4 regions of the Brevibacillus ruminantium genome follow, and region 3 is predicted to be linked to each of the others. Evidence: riboswitches for the same ligand, from Rfam matches in the RefSeq annotation. Region 3 holds a riboswitch; each other region holds the start of a gene.

Region 1 (4,804 bases), 1.2 Mb from region 3:
AAAATCATTGCGCCAGCTTATTGGCGCAGGGTATGCGGAGTGAGGAGAGTCGTCATGTCGCTGTTTAAAAAATTGATGGCAAGTGTCGGAATAGGAGCTGCGCAGGTAGATGCCCGTTTGCAGAAGGACACATTGTTGCCGGGAGAGATTGTCAGCGGAGAAGTGTATATCAAAGGCGGTGACGTTTCGCAGACGATCGATGACATCTATATGTACGTCGTGACGCACTATGAGCGCGAAACGAATGACAAAACAATAAAAGAAGAATATATTTTAGCCAAGCACCAGCTCGCAGAAAAGTTTGGCCTTTGTCCCCGGGAAGAAAAGGTGATCCCGTTTACCTTCCAACTGCCATATGAGACTCCGCTTACGATGGGGCGGCAGCCCGTTTATTTGCGGACGGGTCTGGATATCAGGAACGCCGTCGATCCCGGTGATTCGGACTTTATCGAGGTTCGGCCGCACCCCTTGATGGAGAAGGTGCTCCAAGCTCTGCAATTGCTCGGTTTTCAATTGTGCAAAGTGGACTGTGAATACAATCGTCTACTTGGCCGCTCCCATCCATTCGTTCAGACGTTTCAGTTTCGGCCGACAGACGAATACAGGAATCGCGTGGAAGAGCTGGAACTGGTTTTTTACCTGAAAGAGCATGAATTGGAGGTCTTGCTGGAGCTGGATAAGCGAGCCCGCGGTTACTTTGGCGGACTCGGGCTGTACGAAGCGCTGAATCTGGACGAGCGCTATGCCCGACTTTGCTTGTCAGAAGCAGAGCGGAATTGCTCTGTTGAAGAGTGTGCCGCACAGATGGAAGAGCTGATCCGCCAGCGCATTCGCTAGTTGGAAACCCCCTCCAGCTCCTCGCCAACAGGGGGGCTTTCCCATCGTTTTGGTCGCATGTAGAAACGGTGTAAAAACTCCCAGCCCCATTTTTTCATTGGAGTCAAAATTTTTTAGAATAACGTATAATTGGTGTTCTATTCGAAATATTGTTGACAATGCTGAAGACATTGACGTATGATTCGAAGTAATTGCATACAGCGGATGACGTTTGTGGGAGAGACCGTGACGCATGAGCCGGCACCGAAGGAGCAAGTCCCAAAAATCCTTGGGAAAGAATCTCTCAGGTAAAAAGTACCACAATCGGACGCACCTCTGGAGAGAGCGGACAGCCACCCAAGGGGAAGACTCCCTCACAGGAGTTAAACTCTCAGGTAAAAAGGACAGAGGAAAGGTAGATTAATCACAATCTATCTTTCCCCTGTTCTTTTTTTTGTGAAAACCGTCCAGATGTTTTTCATGAAAAGGGATGTGATCCCTCGCAGTCATCACTTTTGTCACTCGAAGAGAGGGGACACGGTCATGACTGTTTTGACTCGGGAAAGATGGAGCCAAGGGAGGATTATCGGATGAGTTTGCGAGAGCACGATCGGGACATCTTCGAAGCTATCGAGGCCGAACATCAACGTCAGTTGGGGACGCTGGAGCTGATCGCTTCCGAAAACTTTGTCAGTCAGGACGTACTGGACGCCATGGGATCGGTCTTGACCAACAAGTATGCGGAGGGTTACCCCGGTAAGCGGTACTACGGAGGGTGTGAACATGTAGATGTCGTAGAGCGCTTGGCCATCGACCGGGTGACGAAGCTGTTCGGTGCCGCCTATGCCAACGTTCAGCCGCATTCAGGCGCACAGGCGAATACGGCCGTATTTTTCTCGCTCCTGCAGCCGGGAGATACCTTTATGGGCATGAACCTTTCCCACGGTGGCCATTTGACTCACGGCAGTCCAGTCAGTCTCTCGGGAAAATGGTTTAACGTCGTTGCCTACGGTGTCCGCGAAGAAGATCATTTGATCGATTACGATGAAGTGGAAGCGGTTGCACGGCGCGAGCGGCCAAAGGTGATCATTGCTGGCGGCAGCGCGTATGCCCGGACCATTGACTTTGCGCGTTTCCGGGAAATCGCGGATCAGATTGGAGCCAAGCTGATGGTGGATATGGCCCATATTGCCGGATTGGTAGCAGCCGATGTCCATCCCTCCCCGGTACCGCATGCACATGTCGTGACGAGTACGACGCACAAAACCTTGCGCGGTCCGCGCGGCGGCATTATCCTGACCAACGACGAAGAGATCGCCAAGGGGGTAAACAAAGCGATCTTCCCCGGGATTCAGGGCGGGCCTCTGATGCACATCATTGCGGCCAAGGCTGTCGCCTTCCGAGAAGCATTGGAGCCTGACTTCCGCCAGTATGCAGAGCAGGTGGTCAAAAATGCAAAAGCGCTGGCTGACACGCTCCTGGAGGAAGGAGCAAGACTGGTGTCAGGTGGCACGGACAATCATCTGATCCTTTTGGATACCCGTGTGTTTGGCCTGACGGGCAAGGAAGCGGAGCATCTCTTGGAAGAGGCGGGGATCACGGCAAACAAAAACACCATCCCGTTTGATCCGGAAAGTCCATTTGTCACCAGTGGCATTCGCATTGGCACAGCTGCTGCAACGACCCGGGGCATGAAGGAAGACGAGATGAAGACGATTGGCCGCTCGATTGCCGCTGTACTGAAAGGAAAAGGTGATCCTTCCGTGCGGTCGGTGATCAGCCAGCTCTGCTCCGCCTACCCGCTCTATCAAAGAGTGCAGCAGGTTCGCTGACGGAGGCCCCCATATGATCTACAACAGTTGCTTTGACATCATCGGGCCGATTATGGTTGGACCGTCCAGCTCACATACAGCAGGAGTGGTATCGATCGGAAAGTTTGTCTACGAGCTGCTGGGAGCCTCTCCTGAGCGAGCCGAGATCATTTTGTATGATTCTTTTGCCCAGACCTATAAAGGACATGGGACCGACAAAGCGATTGTAGGCGGACTGATCGGTCTGGACACGGATGATTTGCGGATACGTGAAGCGCTTGGGCTGGCAGAATCCCAAAATGTGTCGATTTCTTTTTCATTGGAAGAACAGTGCCCGTTGTACGATCATCCCAATACTCTACAAGTAATAGCGGAGACGGGGACGGATATATTTCGCGTCTGCGGTGTCTCGCTCGGAGGCGGTATATCCAAAATCGTATGGATCAATGGAGAGTTCGTCGATATTCTCTTGAGTCAGCCTTATGATGCCGGGCACATCAAAAGGGAGCTGAAGCAGCGGGAGTACAGCCAGATAAGGAGCGAGGAATCATGGATTTTCGTTCGATGACGGAGTTGATCGAGCAGTGTGAGCAGCAGAACAAAAGCATTGCCGAGATCATGATCGAGGTGGAGGAACGCAAATCAAAGCGGAGCAAAGAGATGATCATCGGGATGATGAAAGAACGCCTGATCAAGATGAAAGAGGCCATCGATCAGGGAAGCTCTGATCCCACCTCGGCTCCAAGCGGCATCTCCGGCGGTGATGCCTATCTGATGGAAAGGTACAGAGAAAAAGCGAAGCCGTTGACCGGTTCTCTGGTTTCAGATGCGATGCGCTTTGCTTTTGCCACATCGGAAACCAATGCGCGAATGGGCGTAATTGTGGCTACACCCACCGCCGGTTCAGCGGGAATCCTGCCAGGCTGTCTCTTTGCTTTGCATGAAAATGAAAAGTTTACGTATGAACATCTCGTCATGGGACTGTTTACGGCGAGTGCCATCGGGTACGTGATCGCCAACCGCTCTTTTATTTCCGGTGCGGCGGGAGGATGTCAGGCGGAGGTCGGTTCCGCTACCGCTATGGCTGCAGCTGGAATTGTTGAAATCAGACAGGGGACTCCCAAACAGGCTGTTATGGCAGCAGCCATGGCGCTGAAGTCGATGCTGGGCCTGGTTTGCGATCCGGTAGCAGGTCTGGTGGAGGTACCCTGCATCAAGCGAAATGTCATCGGGACCTCGATTGCATTTGCTGCTGCAGACATGGCGCTTGCGGGGATTGAGAGCCGGATACCCTGCGATGAAGTCATCACCACGATGTACGAGATCGGCAGAAGCATGCCGCGTGCCTTGCGCGAGACTGCGCTTGGCGGACTGGCTGTCACACCGACAGGACAAGAGATGAAAAAAAGAATTATGGGATAGCAGGGGGAGCAATCAATGAGCGACGTACGTGAGGGATTGGTATACAGCCGGGAGCATGAGTGGGTGGAAAGACTGAGTGAAACGCGGGTACGTGTAGGCATTTCGGGTTTTGCCCAGGAGCAGCTGGGGGACCTGGTTTTTGTTGATCTGCCTGCAGTAGGAGCCACGGTAACGATGGATGAGAGTCTGGGTTCCGTTGAATCTGTGAAGGCTGTTTCCGATATTTTTTCTCCGGTCTCCGGGACAATCGTCGAAGTGAATGGAAATCTGGAAAGCGATCCGGAGACGATCAACCAAGATCCATACGGGGAAGGCTGGCTGGTGATCATCGAGCTGAGCAAGCCGGAAGAAATGCAGGAACTGCTTACTGCGGCCCAGTACGCGGCGTTTGTCGCAGAAGAATAAGGGCGCCGCCAGCGGATAATTAGAAACGGACAGGTCTTTTATGGCACACACCATAAAGGGCCTGTTTTTTTTATTATTGTCTCATTTGGTTGTATAAGCAGGGATTTTTCTGACAATACTGTAAGTATACATAACCTGAAGGAGGAAAAAATGGAATGAATTTACTGGAAAAAACTAGAAGGATCAACGTTATGCTGCAAAAAACCATGGGAGGGAGCGGTGTCGGGTACCATGATCTGGCTCGTCTGCTTGCAGATGTGATCGGCGCCAATGTCTATATCGTCACAGCGGATGGAACCATTCTGGGTAACGGCGTACGTGAAGAGTACGGGATTGGTGCTGCTCCAGAT
Region 2 (4,804 bases), 400 kb from region 3:
CGTAACTTCTACCTCAGGCACATCAAGCGCCGGGAGATTGTAGCCTACGCGACCGGGCTTGCTCAATTCAAAGATCAGTGCTTTTTCCTTGTCGTTATGCACGGTTGATCGCCTCCAGTTCCTGCGCCAGTGTTTCGATTTCTTCTTTTGTTCTCAGCTCGGTTACTGCCACGAGCATGTGATTCGACAGCTCCGGGTAGTCCAGACCGAGGTCGTAGCCGCCGATGATGCCTTTGCCGAGCAGCGCTTGGTTCACTTCCGCCACCGGTTTGTTCAGCTTGACGATAAACTCGTTAAAGGATGGTGCGCTGCCCACGATTTCAAAGCCTTTTGCTGCCAACACCTGCTTGGCATAATGCGCTTTCTGCAGGTTGAGCATGGCGATTTCCTGAACGCCCTGCTTTCCATAGGATGACATCGCGATGGAAGCGGCCAGAGCCAGCAAAGCCTGGTTGGAGCAAATGTTGGATGTCGCCTTTTCACGGCGAATGTGCTGTTCCCGCGCTTGAAGCGTCAACACGAAGCCACGTTTTCCGTCCTCATCCTTGGTCTGTCCGACGATCCGGCCCGGCATTTTGCGCATCAGTTTTGACGTAGTCGCAAAGTATCCACAGTGCGGTCCGCCAAAGGATGCGAAGATCCCGAACGGCTGCATGTCTCCTACGACAATGTCAGCGCCCATTTTACCCGGTGCTTCGAGAACACCGAGAGAGAGCGGGTTGGAGGAGACGACCAAAAGTGCCCCCTTCCCGTGTACAATCGGCTCAATCGCAGTCAAATCTTCTATTTGTCCCAGGAAGTTGGGATATTGCACGATGACAGCCGCTGTCTGCTCGTCGACAAGAGCTTCCAACGCCGCTGTATCCGTTACGCTGTCTTTCAGGTCGGCTTCCACTACCTCGACGCCTTGTCCGTAAGCATAGGTGCGAAGAACATTGCGTGCTTCCGGATGAACAGAGCGGGAGACGACCACTTTTCTTTTTCCGGTATGGCCGGCAGCCATCATGGCGGCCTCAGCCAGAGAAGTTGCGCCGTCGTACATGGAAGAGTTAGCCACCTCCATGCCAGTCATCTCACACACCATAGTTTGGAATTCGAAAATCGCCTGCAGCTCGCCTTGGCTAATCTCGGGCTGGTATGGTGTGTAGGCTGTGAAGAATTCACCGCGAAGCAGCATATGGTTGACGACACTCGGGATGTGGTGCTGGTAGACACCTGCCCCCAAAAAGCTGGCATGGGTGCTGAAGTTAGCATTTTTACCGGCAAGGGATGAAAAATATTTCACCAATTCCGGCTCGGAAAGGGCCTCTGGAATTTGCAAGGCGCCTTTGAAACGGACTTCTTCGGGAATATCTGCGAATAACTCTTCCACCCGGGAAATTCCGAGAGTGTCCAACATCTCGCGTTTGTCCTGATCAGTTTGAGGCAGGTAACGGTATTTCACGAACGTTGTCCTCCTTATAAATGGGGTCTTGGAAACCGTAATTTATGATTGCTTGGGACGCTTATAGAATGGCGTGGACACCACGACTGCTTTGAGGCGCTTGCCGCGAATTTCCACTTCCAGCTCCGTACCGACAGCAGCGTGCTCGGATTTGATCAGCACGAGCCCCACGTTCTTTTTCAATGTAGGGGACTGAGTACCTGTCGTCACTTCGCCGATTTGTTCGTCCCCGATAAACACGGGATAATGGCTGCGCGGAATACCGCGATCAATCATTTCGATGCCCACCAGCTTGCGCGGCGCGCCTTTTTCCTTTTGTGCCTTCAATGCTTCCTGGCCGATAAAAGACACTTCTTTGTCCACCTTTACAGCAAAGCCGATACCCGCCTCGATTGGCGAGATGTCCTTGCTCAGCTCCTGTCCGTAAAGCGGCAGCTTGGATTCGAAACGCAGCGTATCGCGTGCACCCAGACCGCATGGAACCAGCCCATCTTCTTTTCCGACCTCCAGCAGCCGATCCCAAAGCTGGATCGCCTTGTCTTGGGCAAGATAGATCTCAAAGCCGTCTTCGCCGGTATAACCCGTACGGGAAACGAGGCATGGAACACCGTCAATCAGTACATCACGCTGGAAACGGAAGAAGCCAATTTGCGAAAGATCTGTATCCGTCAGCTTTTGCAAAATGGACTCAGCCACTGGCCCCTGAATCGCGAGCTGCGCCGTCTGCGCGGAGATGTTTTCAATCTGCACGCCTTTACTGAGATGCTCCTGCATCCAGGCAAAATCCTTGTCGGTATTGCCAGCGTTAATAACGAGCAGGTAATCGTCATCTGCATATTTGTAAACCAGCAGATCATCTACCGTGCCCCCGTCCGGATAACAAAAGACGCTGTATTGGGCTTGACCTACTTCCAGCTTGGAGAGGTCATTCGTGGTCAGCTTCTGAAGATAGAGAAACGCTCCTTCACCTTTTACCGCTACCTCGCCCATGTGCGAAACGTCAAACAAACCTGCCCTTGTCCGGACTGCTTCGTGCTCTTGCGTAATACCGGAAAACTGCACGGGCAAATCCCAGCCGCCAAAGTCAATCGTTTTCGCCCCGTACTTTTCGTAGGCAGGAAATAGCGGCGTGCGTTTCAATGTCGCCATGTCTGGCACCTCCTGAGTTTTTCTGCAACAAAAAAGGACAAAACAAGAGAAATAAGAACGCCAAAGAACGACGGCGCCCATTCCTCCTCCTCTGTCCTTGGTACCTGAGAGTTGCCTTGCTGAAAGGAGCGCAGTTGCTCCATGTGCAAGTTTCCCCTTTGGTGGCTCTCGCTCGAGCTCTCTCCAGAGATGCGTCCAGTAGAGGTACTTTTGCCTGAGAGATTCACCGTTGCCGGCTTGCTCCTTCGGCGCTGCCATACAGGCAGTCTCTCCCTGCTACTTTCATTCGCGATGGATACTGGGTCATACATAAACTTTTCAGTAACATTCCATACTACTGGAATGAACTCCTTCTTTATCCTACCACGAGAGTCGATTCTTGAAAATATGCAAATTGCCAATCAACTTACAAATTCACTAACAAAATTTTTATTTAAAAAGAATATTGTTCGTATTTAACTGAGTAACTAAAACAAATTCCTCAGCACAAAGAATGAGGAGGCGATACGATGACGAACATTCCCGTTTCCTTCGAGAGGGATTGGATGGATTTGCTACAGAAGCGAATGAAGGAGGACGGCCCCTGGGACAAATGGGAGCTGTTCCAGCTTACCCTGCGGGCCGAGGAAGCGTTGGCGATCCGTGAATTTGACCAGCTCCAATGCTTGCAGTACCTCCCCACCCTCCAGCCGTATCCTCATCAACTGCAGACAGCCGAGCGTGTTTTAAATGAAATGCGCGGCCGCGCGATTTTGGCTGACGAGGTCGGTCTTGGAAAAACCATCGAAGCCGGCTTGATCCTGAAAGAGTACATGATTCGCGGTTTGGCCAAAAAAATCCTGATACTGGTTCCTGCCTCCCTGGTCATCCAGTGGACCAAAGAGTTGAACCAAAAGTTTGGCATCCCCGCGATGGCTCAAAAAAAAGAGTACATGTGGCGTCAATATGATGTCGTTGTCGCCTCGATAGATACGGCAAAGCGGGACCCGCACAGGCGCCACGTGCTTGACATCGACTACGACATGCTGATTATCGATGAGGCTCATAAGCTCAAAAACAAAAGAACCCGCAACTATCAATTCGTCAAGGAAATTCGTAAAAAATACTGTCTGCTGTTAACTGCCACCCCTATTCAGAACGAGATGGACGAGCTGTATAACTTGATCAATCTGCTGAAGCCTGGTCACCTCGGACACACCTCCAGCTTCACGACCAGCTATGTCGAAGGAAAGCGGCAGGCCAAAAACAATGAACAGCTAAAGACAGAGCTGGACAAGGTCATGATTCGCAACCGCCGAAGCGATGGAGGTGTTCATTTTACCCAAAGACACGTCCAATCGATCCCGATCCAACTGTCTCCGGAGGAAGCTGCTCTCTACGAAGGGGTCACTCGTTTTGTGAAGGAACAGTATCTCACCGGTTCAGGCGGGTATAACTCACTGGCGCTGATTACGCTCCAGCGCGAGGTTTGTTCCAGCCGTGAAGCGGCCTTCCTCACCCTGTACAACATGCACCAGCGGGCAGCCGAGGATTCTCCTGTCCGCTCGGAAATCCTGGAGCTCGTAGAGATGATCAAACGCATCGAAGCACACTCCAAAGCGGCCAAAGCCATCGAGTTGATTAAAGAAATCGATGACAAGGTGATCATCTTTACGGAATACCGGGCGACCCAAAACTATTTGCAAAAATATCTGCATGATCACGGGATCACATCCGTGCCTTTTCGCGGCGGCTTCAAACGGAGCAAAAAGGATTGGATGACCGATCTTTTCCAGAACCGCGCCCAGGTGCTCATTGCAACAGAAGCGGGCGGCGAAGGAATCAACCTGCAATTTTGCAATCGCGTCATCAATTACGACATGCCTTGGAATCCGATGCGGGTGGAGCAGCGCATTGGACGGGTCCACCGCTTGGGTCAGCAGCGCGATGTGCACATATACAATCTGTCTACCATCGGTACGATTGAAGAACATATCCTGCAGCTTCTGTATGAAAAGATCGATCTGTTTGAGATGGTAATCGGGGAGCTGGATGATATCGTGGAACGATTGAATCTGTCTCAATCTCTGGAGGAGAATCTGGTTCGCATCATCATGGATTCGGCTTCAGAACGGGAAATGGCGCTCAAGCTGGATAATATGGGGCAAGCGATCCGAGCCATGCGTACCGTCCGACAATCACAGGGATCTCTTCAGGAAGCAGCCGAAAAGT
Region 3 (4,804 bases):
GATGAAACGCTACGTCCCCGACGAATGGAAGAAAATCGACAAGCAGATGCAAGAAGAGTGGAAGACGGTCACCGTTATCTTAGAACAAGGTATCGCCAATGGAGAGTTGCGCCCGCTCCCTGTCACCAGTGTGATTCAGATGCTGCGCGGTGCGTCTGCGGCGATTTATGACCCTGATTTTTTGATCCATTCGCCGGAATCGCTGACCAGTGCCTTGGATACAATGGTGGAGGTCCTGCTGAATGGCATGGCCGTTTCCGATTGTACAAAAAAATAGAAAGAACCCTAGGGGAGGAGAATACACTTGAACCCGAAAAGAATAGACGCGCAGAGCCCAGAGCCATCAATGCATATCCTCAAGTGGTTTTTCCTGGTGATCGACATCTCCTTTTTCTTGTATTTCGGATCGACGGCATTGGGGCTTATCCCTGTAGAATACGCCTATTCCGATTATACGAACCCCATCCTGGTCGCCTGGAACTGGTCTTTTTTTCCGTTGGATATGGTGATCTCCCTTTCCGGATTGACGGCTATTTATCTACATCGCATCCAATCTCCAAAATGGAAGCCAGCCGCATTCCTTTCGCTATGCTTGACCTTTTGTTCAGGCTTGATGGCTATCTCCTACTGGGGAATTCGGCTTGAATTTGATTTGACCTGGTGGTTGCCCAATTTGTTCCTGATGCTGTATCCCTTGTTTTTTCTGCCTCGATTTTGGCGTGCTGCCTCAGTGACAGAGGTCCGCGAAGTGTGAGCTTGCTTGATTTGAATAGTTGGATCATCCGGAAGCTTTCTGATTCGCAGTTGACTCTTTGAAAAGGGTATGATTAACTGATTGCAAGTATTTTGAAAACTTCACATAGGCGGACCATTATTGTGGGAGAGCCTAAACGAGAAACAACTGTTTAGCACCGAAGGAGCAAGTCCCAAAAAACCTTGGGATCAATCTCTCAGGTAAACGTACTGCAATAGGACGCACCTCTGGAGAGAGCGAGCAGCCACCAAAGGGGAAGGCTCCCATCGGGAGTAAACTCTCAGGTAAAAAGGACAGGGGAAAGGTAGAGTACATGTACTTTATCTTTCTGCTGTCCTTTTTTGGTGCAGCCAAGGCGGGATCATGGTTGGAGAGCCCACTGCAAGCTAGCTGGAACCGTAATGCCGGGACGTTTTGCGAAAGATCAGAATGGGGGATAAAACAATGAGAAGCAGCAAAGCAACGATTCGTGCCGTTTTACTACTGTCTTGCCCGGAGAGACCAGGCATCATTTCCGATGTCTCCAATTTTCTCGTCAAACACGGAGCGAATATCGTTCAATTTGACCAGCATACCACGGACCCGCAGGATGGTGTCCTGTTTATGCGCATCGAATTTGACCTGGAAGATGACAGGCACTTCGCAAAGCTGAAGGGGAATCTGGCCGCCATGGCTGGTGAATACGGTATGGAGTGGCGTCTCAGCCATGAGAGGCAGACCAAACGCATGGCTATTTTTGTATCCAAAATGGATCACTGCCTTCTCGAGCTTCTATGGCGTTGGAAATCTGGGGAAATTCACGCAGAGATCCCCATGGTGATCAGCAATCACAATGACTTGCGTGAAGCAGTAGAATCGTACGGAATCCCGTATTACCACATTCCTGTATCGGCAGAGACGAAGGAGGAAGCAGAAGCAAAGACCTTGGAGCTGTTGAAAGACAAGGTTGATTTGATCGTCTTGGCCAGGTACATGCAGATTCTATCCCCTGCGTTTATCTCTCACTATCCGGATCAGATTATCAATATCCATCACTCTTTTTTGCCTGCGTTCATCGGCGCCAACCCCTATCGAAAAGCGTTTGAACGTGGTGTGAAGCTGATCGGCGCTACAGCCCATTACGTAACCAACGATCTCGATGAGGGTCCAATCATTGAACAAGATGTGGTGAGAGTCAATCATCGTTATAACGAAGCAGCCTTGAAAATCGCCGGACGACAAGTGGAGAGAAGTGTGCTTGCGCAAGCCGTCGCTTGGCATCTTAAGGATCATGTGCTCGTATACGGAAATAAAACCATTGTATTTGCGTAAGCTTTCACCTTCAAAGCCCCATCAAAATTGCCCCTCGATGTAAACAAACGTTTAAAAATCTCCACCCCCTTCTCAACCTTGGTAGGATTTTTTTTCTAGTCTATTTGAACTACAATATTGAATGAGAATTTTGCAACACGAAAAACCATCGTTGCAGAGGAGAAATTCGCTACCAGAGTACCAGGCAGAAGGGGGATCTCCAATGTTATGAGCTACTATTTTGCCCTATGCTCATCCGAAATGTACCAACAGAAATACCTGGAATTCCTGCTCGAGCATTATCATGAGTTGCATTTGCCATATGCCTTTCCCGAAACCTTTAGCTATCTCGCCAGTCCGGTGTTGATGGGGAAGGGGTGCTTCCTCTGTTTTAACGACGAATATGAGGTGATTGGGGCCTTTGGCTTCATCTTTGGGACTGGTGAGCACGAATACACGGATACAGACATCGTTCAAATTCAGGCCGTCTTCATACTCAAGCACTATCGTAAGTCCTATCTTTTTCTCCATAGCCTGCAGTTTTTTATCCAATACCTTGCCCAACAGCGTGGGGAGGTGCGGGAGATACGTTTTTGGTCACCTGCGGACGAGCCCCTGCGACGACTCTTTGATAAGCTCGCCCAGCGTGTTGCTTCTGTCCAAATGGAATTCGGCACACTGGATGAATACAGGGCCTCCTTTGAAGCATGGCAAGCCTATGCAGCCAAGTTTCCTGTTGAAAAGTATTTTGACTTGTAAAAGGGAGACCTTCTAATGTTGACTCTCTTGAAAAATCTGCTGGGCTACATACGTCCCTACAAATGGCTCACGGTCGTTTTTTTCACAGCACTCTGCTTTGATTTAGCCTTTGTCTCTCTTGCGCCCCTCAGCTTTAAATTTATCATCGACAAAGCCATTGAGCCGGGAGACTCTGCATTTTTCTTTTCATTTATACGAACATTTGCAATCATTGGTCTCTTCTGTATGAGTATGGGAGTTGTGAGTGATTACGCCCTGGCGAAATTAAACGCGAACGTGCAGACTGAATTGCGCAGACGATTATTTGATCAACTCCAACACCTGCCGATCGGTTTTTTTCAAAAAGCCCGGTCAGGGGATCTCGTCTCTTATTTTTCAGTGGATTTGCCTGCAATAGAAACCGCCATGGTGGTCATCCTGACCACGGGGATTCAATCGTTCACGGTGGTGATTCTCAGCACCATTGTTTTGTTTTCACTGGAATGGAGTATGGCCCTCCTCATTCTGGCAGGTGCTGCCTTCGTCTTTTGTGGACCTTATTTGCTAGGTCGACGTGCTCAGGCAGTGAACGCAGCCTATATCGAACGGCTGTCATTGATCACCAGTGATGTCCATGAAAATATGCGTGCCCAAAAAGTGATCAAAGGCTTTCATCTGCAACAAGCGATGATCGAAAAGTTCAATAAAAGATTGCAATCCTTTTCCCTCAGCTTTTACAACAAGCAGCTCATTAACACAAAGCTCGAACGCCTTCCGATGATCAGCCTCCTGTTGGTGAATTTTTCGATCATGGGAGTTGGATCGTATCTCGCACTGCAAGGCTACATTACTTTGGGCGCACTCGTTGCATTTTTCACGATGTATATGTCGATGGGTAACTCTGTATTTGGACTGACCTTTACCATTCCCGCACTGACTGAGGCACGTGTCAGTATGGAACGAATCGAGCAACTGCTGAAACTGCCTCGAGAATCATTCGGTACGACAGTGGATCGAGTCCGTTTACAGCGCGGGATGCTGGACATCCACGTAGAGCAGGTGACCTTCGGCTATGAACCGGACAAGCCGGTACTCAAACAAATCAATCTGCGCATTCCAGCGGGCACGACCGCAGCGTTCGTCGGGTCAAGCGGTTCTGGAAAAAGTACGATGCTGCAGTTGTTGCTTGGTTTCTATGATCCACAAACAGGGGATATCTGTTTGAATGGCACGCGGATGCAGGATCTTGATCGCAGCTCATTCCGAGAGCAAATCGGGATTGTGTTCCAAGAAAATTTCCTGTTCCGGGGAAGTATCCTGGAGAACATCCGTATAAGTCGACCGGATGCTTCCAGAGAGGAGATCATGCTCGCCGCTCAAAAGGCTGAGATTCATGACTATATCTGCTCCCTTCCCGAAGGCTATGACACAGAGGTGGTAGACGACGGACACAACTTCTCTGGCGGTCAGCGCCAGCGCCTTGCCATTGCCAGGGCCATTTTGCGGGACCCGCCCCTTTTACTACTGGATGAGGCGACCTCTGCACTTGACCCGATCGCAGAAGCTGCGATCAACCGGACCTTCCAAGCGTTATCGGATGACCGCACCGTCATCACCGTAACCCATCGGCTTGCTTCCATCACAGGCTCTGATCAGATCTTTGTTTTTGATCAAGGAGAACTGGTTGACAGCGGCACACATCTGGAGTTGCTCCAAAAGGGTGGCTACTATCAACAGCTTTGGGAGAAGCAGAGCGGGCTTATTGTCTCCCAAGATGGGCTGGAAGCAGAGGTAGACGAAGAGCGCTTGTCCAGACTTCCCTTCTTTCGCGGCATTGATCCCAAGGTGCTGTCCGAGATGACGAGCCTTTTCGACTCGGAAAGCTGCCTCCCTGGTCAATCTGTAATCCGGGAGGGGGAGTCAGGGGAGAAGTTTTATCTCATCGCACGCGGGAGAGTTGAGATAACCAAAGCTGCTTCGGCCCCACAAGAGGGCATCATTTCTCTGGCGATGTTGGAGGAT
Region 4 (4,804 bases), 950 kb from region 3:
ACAGTACCTGATCCGCAAACGACTGGAAGCTGCCCGGGAGCTGCTTCGCGGCACCAGCCTGTCGGTTGCTCAGGTCGCCCATCAAGTCGGATTTCGGAACAGCGCCCATTTTTCCCATGTTTTTCACCAAGAGATGAAGCAGACCCCGACTGAGTTCAGGCGGTCGACGAAGGAGGAATAACCACTTGGAAAGACGGTATTATACATCCCCGCTGGGAAAGCTGGAAATTGCCGGTGATCGGAAAAGTATTGCCTCGATTCGCTTTGTCGGGGAGGGAACCGGGCGGCATGAGGTAGAAGCCCCGGATACCGAAGCACTGCATGTAGAAACACAGAAGATAGAAGCACCGAATTCTGAGACACTGAAGGTTGATTCCCCTGATGCAGACCTCCCTGTGACCGATAGTGTGGCCACAGATGCGCTCCAACTCTGCCTGCAGCAGTTGGCCGAATACTTTGAAGGCAAGCGGATGAGCTTTGAGCTTCCGCTTCGCCATACGGGAACTGAATTTCAACAAGAGGTGTGGCAACAGGTACAGGCTATCCCGTACGGACAGACAGCTTCCTATCAGGATATTGCAGCTGCTGTCAACCGGGAGAAAGCCGTCCGGGCAGTGGGAACGGCGAACGGCAAAAACGCATGGGCAATCGTCGTTCCTTGCCACCGGGTGATTGGCAGGGATGGAGAGCTTCGCGGGTATGCGTGGGAACTGTGGAGAAAGGAATGGCTGCTGGCCCATGAACAAAAATATCGGCAGCCTCAGAACGTTACCCTTTCTCTTCCTGGATAAGAAAAAATGGACGCTAGCATCAAACCGCTCATGACTGTTTTCTCCCTCCATCGGTGACAAGAGTGTTGATAGTAAGTAGTGACATCCAATTAATGGGAATTCGGGAGTTTTTCAATCCCTGTAAAAAGGGATGTTCTTCAAAGGAAAATGGCGCGAGAAAGAAGTCTCCTTCTCTGCGCCATTTTTTTGTCTGCTACTGCCGATAAACTTCAACACGTCCGTCCAAAAAACGCTTGGTTTCCGCCACGACTACACCAGAGAGACCAATCAAGCCGATCAGGTTGGGGATCGCCATCATGCCGTTCATGATATCAGAGAGCGTCCAGACCAGATCCAGCTTGAGTGTCGCACCGATTGCCACCATGATCACCCAGACAGTCCGGTAGTACCGGGCGGAGCCAGTTCCGAACAGGTAGGCAAAGCATTTTTCGCCGTAGTAGGCCCAGCCCAAAATGGTAGAGTAGGCAAAGAGGATGATCGCGACAGCAAGCACATAGCTGCCGGCATGCCCGAAGACGTTCTGAAATGCGTAGGTAGTCGCTTCCACACCGGACATCCCCGTCGACCAAGCTCCCGTGGTAACAAGCGAAAGTCCGGTGATCGTACAGACGATAATGGTATCAATAAAGGTCCCTGTCATGGAAACAAGCGCCTGTTTGGCAGGCTCATCCGTTTTGGCTGCAGCCGCGGCAATCGGGGCGCTGCCCAGACCAGCTTCATTGGAGAAGACACCGCGAGCGACCCCTTTTTGAATCGCCATGGCTACGGTCGCCCCGAGGAATCCGCCTGCTGCGGAGGTTCCGTTGAACGCGCCTGTAATGATCTGAGCCAGGGCCTGCGGTACCTGATCGATATGCACCGCAACAATAATCAGCCCGGCCACGATGTAAAAGAGAGCCATGAACGGCACCATCACCCCTGTCACCTGTCCAATCTTTTTCACGCCGCCCAAAATGACAAAGGCCGTAAATGCAGCCAAAATGATGCCTGTTACCCACGGAGGGATGGAAAAGTTCAGTTGCACGGCTTCCGCTACAGAGTGGGATTGCACCATGTTGCCGATTCCAAACGAGGCCATCGTGCCAAACAGGGCAAACAGGACAGCGAGCCATTTTTGTTTCAGCCCCAGCTCCAGATAGTACATGGGTCCCCCGGAAAAGCTGCCATCCTCCTGGCGGATACGGTATTTAACGGCCAAAATCGCTTCTGCGTACTTGGTTGCCATACCGAAGAGGGCTGTAATCCACATCCAGAAGAGAGCACCTGGTCCCCCGACGGCGACGGCCGTTGCCACCCCCGCAATATTCCCCATTCCGATCGTCGCCGCCAGCGCAGTCATCAGTGCTTGAAAATGGTTGATGTCACCCGCTGCCGAATGCTCCTGCTTTTTGCCAAAAGCGAGACGCAGCGCATACCACAGCTTGCGAAACTGCAGTCCGCGCAGGCGGATGGTCAGCATCACGCCCGTACCGACAAGCAGAATCAGGGTAGGAAGTCCCCAGACAACATCATTAACCGTGTCCAACAGTTTCATCAGCCAGTCCATTCTCTCGTTCCCCCTCGTCGTTCTGTAAAAAAGAAAAACACTTCATCGAGGATGAAATGTTCTCTGGAGATCGTCATGGGAAATGAAGCATATGGGACATTGAGCAAACAAAGACTGATGATTTGAATTTGTTGATCAACAAATAAACTGCAGTCTCTGCATGTGAAAATTCGTCCACTCTGTCCTTTTACCTGAGAGATTATTCGCCGCCGCGAATTTGCTCCTTCGGTGCCCGTTCCTCTTTTGGATAAAAGAGGGAGTCTCTCCAGAGGCTCGTCCCCATGCAGTTTTACTTGTTTCCAAGACCTGAGAGTTTCGGGATTTTCGCCCCTTGCCCCGTCGGTAGACAACTGTCTTCTCCTGAATGGTTCATCCGAACGTTATCTAATTTATAAATCAATTATAGGGACGATCCTCAACTTGTCAATGCTGAAATATCTCCCGCGGAAAACGTGCTGCTCTTTATGGTCTATTCGACAATCGGACGCAATACGTTATATCAATGATGAACATGTTGCCCGCAAGTGTCGTGCCAAAAGGAGACAACCTGTGTGAGCCCAGTCTGAACGATACCGCGTCGGGCTGTAAGGAGGGAGATTACATGCTGCACATCGTCGCCTGTATCAAACAGGTGCCGGACACGAAAATCATCAAGATGAACCCGAGAACAAATACAATGGATCGCTCTAGTGCTCCCGCGATTTTGAACCCCTATGATGCCCATGCGGTGGAGGAAGCGGTCCGTATCAAGAAAAGGTATGGAGGAACGGTATCCGTCCTGACGATGGGGCCGCCGCCTGCAGTCAAAGCGATCCGCAAATGCATCGAAATCGGAGCGGACGAAGGGTATATGATCACGGATCGCGCGTTTGCTGGAGCCGATACGCTCGCCACCAGCTACGCCCTGACGAAAGCACTGGAGAAAATCGGGAAAGACAATCCGATTGATCTGGTGATTTGCGGAAAGATGACGATTGACGGGGACACGGGTCAGGTCGGGCCGGGTATCGCCAGACGTCTGGATATTCCTCCGTTGACCAGTGTAAAGAAAGTGGTCGAGGTGAACAAAGAGCAGGGCTATGCCGTCGTTCACCGCAAATTGGAAGACGGTTACGAAGTGATTCAGTCCAGCTTGCCGTGCCTGTTTTCGGTGGAAAAGGAAATCAACGAAGTGCCTTACTCCCCTCTGCCCAATATGATTCGCGCGGCCCGCTATCAGCCTGTCATCTGGTCTGTCGCCGATTTGGAGGACGTCGACCGCACGTTGCTCGGTCTCAAGGGCTCGCCGACGATTGTCGCCAAGGTGTGGCCTCCGGAAAAACCAAAGGGCGGCGAGCTTCTGCAGGGTTCGGCTGGGGAACAGGTCAGCCGTCTGATGGACATCTTGCTGCAGAGACAGGAGCTTTTTGCAGGGAAGGAGGCACGGACATGAGTTTGGATGCGTACAAAGGAGTATGGGTTTTTTTGGAGCACCGGGATGGACAAATTGTGCCTGTCTCCCTTGAGCTTTTGGGCGCTGGCCGTAAGCTTGCGGATAAACGGGGAGTGCCGCTGGCAGGCATTCTCATTGGCGAGCAGGTCAGCGGCTTGTGTGAGACAGCGTTTCACTTTGGAGCGGATCAGGTCTATCTCTACGACGATCCGATCTTTTGCGATTACCGTACGGAATCCTACATGAGAGCTGTCATTCATTGTGTAGAAAAGCACAAGCCGGAAATCATCCTGTACGGGGCAACCTCGACAGGAAAGGATCTGGCCAGTGCGGTGGCAACGGATCTGGAAACGGGATTGACCGCAGACACCACGATGCTTGACGTTGATCAGGAGACAGGACTTTTGGAAGCCAGCCGCCCGGCATTCGGGGGGAACATCATGGCGACGATTCTCTGCAAAAAGCATCGGCCGCAGATGGCAACGGTCCGACCAAAAGTGATGAAAGCGCTTCCCCCGGTCCCATCCCGATCAGGTGAGATCATAAAAGAAACCCTGCCTTTGCAGGAGATAGACATTCGGACCAAGGTGCTGAAAATCGTCAGGGAAGCCCAAACCAAAGTGCGGCTGGACGAAGCAGATATCATCGTCGCCGGCGGCAAAGGTCTCGGCAGCAAAGAGGGCTTCCAGCTTCTGCACCGCTTTGCCGAAGTGATCGGCGCCACAGTCGGTGCCAGTCGCGATGCCGTGGAAGCCGGGTGGATTGATCATGCGCACCAGGTAGGACAGACTGGGGTAACTGTCACGCCAAAATTGTATTTCGCGATTGGCATTTCAGGTGCCATCCAGCATCTCGTCGGCATGCAAAACTCCGGCCTGATCATTGCGATCAACAAAGACCCGCAGGCACCTATTTTCCAATCCTGCCACTATGGGATTGTCGGAGATGCTTTTGAAATCGTCCCGATGCTGATCGAGGCATTTCAGACGGCAGCGGGCAAGGAGGTACAGTATGGCGGAAAAGTTTGATGTGATC

The links. A riboswitch is a leader RNA that binds a small molecule or an ion and turns the genes downstream of it on or off. The one in region 3 is predicted to bind glycine.
Region 1: it holds a riboswitch for glycine, as region 3 does, so the genes downstream of both, glyA (serine hydroxymethyltransferase) here and purU (formyltetrahydrofolate deformylase) in region 3, are expected to answer to the same signal.
Region 2: it holds a riboswitch for glycine, as region 3 does, so the genes downstream of both, gcvT (glycine cleavage system aminomethyltransferase GcvT) here and purU (formyltetrahydrofolate deformylase) in region 3, are expected to answer to the same signal.
Region 4: it holds a riboswitch for glycine, as region 3 does, so the genes downstream of both, NDK47_RS18810 (alanine/glycine:cation symporter family protein) here and purU (formyltetrahydrofolate deformylase) in region 3, are expected to answer to the same signal.

Annotation. Positions count from the first base shown of each region.
Region 1 is NZ_CP098755.1:1,662,358-1,667,161, forward strand. It holds gene NDK47_RS07990 (sporulation protein) at 55-837, shown strand; glycine riboswitch at 1,042-1,147, shown strand; gene glyA (serine hydroxymethyltransferase) at 1,407-2,648, shown strand; gene NDK47_RS08000 (serine dehydratase beta chain) at 2,662-3,195, shown strand; gene sdaAA (L-serine ammonia-lyase, iron-sulfur-dependent, subunit alpha) at 3,177-4,049, shown strand; gene gcvH (glycine cleavage system protein GcvH) at 4,065-4,454, shown strand; gene codY (GTP-sensing pleiotropic transcriptional regulator CodY) at 4,610-4,804, shown strand, end outside.
Region 2 is NZ_CP098755.1:3,231,325-3,236,128, forward strand. It holds gene gcvPB (aminomethyl-transferring glycine dehydrogenase subunit GcvPB) at 1-102, opposite strand, end outside; gene gcvPA (aminomethyl-transferring glycine dehydrogenase subunit GcvPA) at 95-1,444, opposite strand; gene gcvT (glycine cleavage system aminomethyltransferase GcvT) at 1,487-2,593, opposite strand; glycine riboswitch at 2,675-2,785, opposite strand; glycine riboswitch at 2,786-2,879, opposite strand; gene NDK47_RS15995 (DEAD/DEAH box helicase) at 3,103-4,804, shown strand, end outside.
Region 3 is NZ_CP098755.1:2,831,046-2,835,849, reverse strand. It holds gene NDK47_RS13960 (TetR/AcrR family transcriptional regulator) at 1-277, shown strand, start outside; gene NDK47_RS13955 (DUF5360 family protein) at 347-754, shown strand; glycine riboswitch at 868-976, shown strand; glycine riboswitch at 979-1,054, shown strand; gene purU (formyltetrahydrofolate deformylase) at 1,199-2,065, shown strand; gene NDK47_RS13945 (hypothetical protein) at 2,273-2,803, shown strand; gene NDK47_RS13940 (ATP-binding cassette domain-containing protein) at 2,819-4,804, shown strand, end outside.
Region 4 is NZ_CP098755.1:3,778,592-3,783,395, reverse strand. It holds gene NDK47_RS18820 (bifunctional transcriptional activator/DNA repair enzyme AdaA) at 1-181, shown strand, start outside; gene NDK47_RS18815 (methylated-DNA--[protein]-cysteine S-methyltransferase) at 186-791, shown strand; gene NDK47_RS18810 (alanine/glycine:cation symporter family protein) at 985-2,337, opposite strand; glycine riboswitch at 2,507-2,616, opposite strand; gene NDK47_RS18805 (electron transfer flavoprotein subunit beta/FixA family protein) at 2,939-3,769, shown strand; gene NDK47_RS18800 (electron transfer flavoprotein subunit alpha/FixB family protein) at 3,766-4,797, shown strand; gene NDK47_RS18795 (FAD-dependent oxidoreductase) at 4,781-4,804, shown strand, end outside.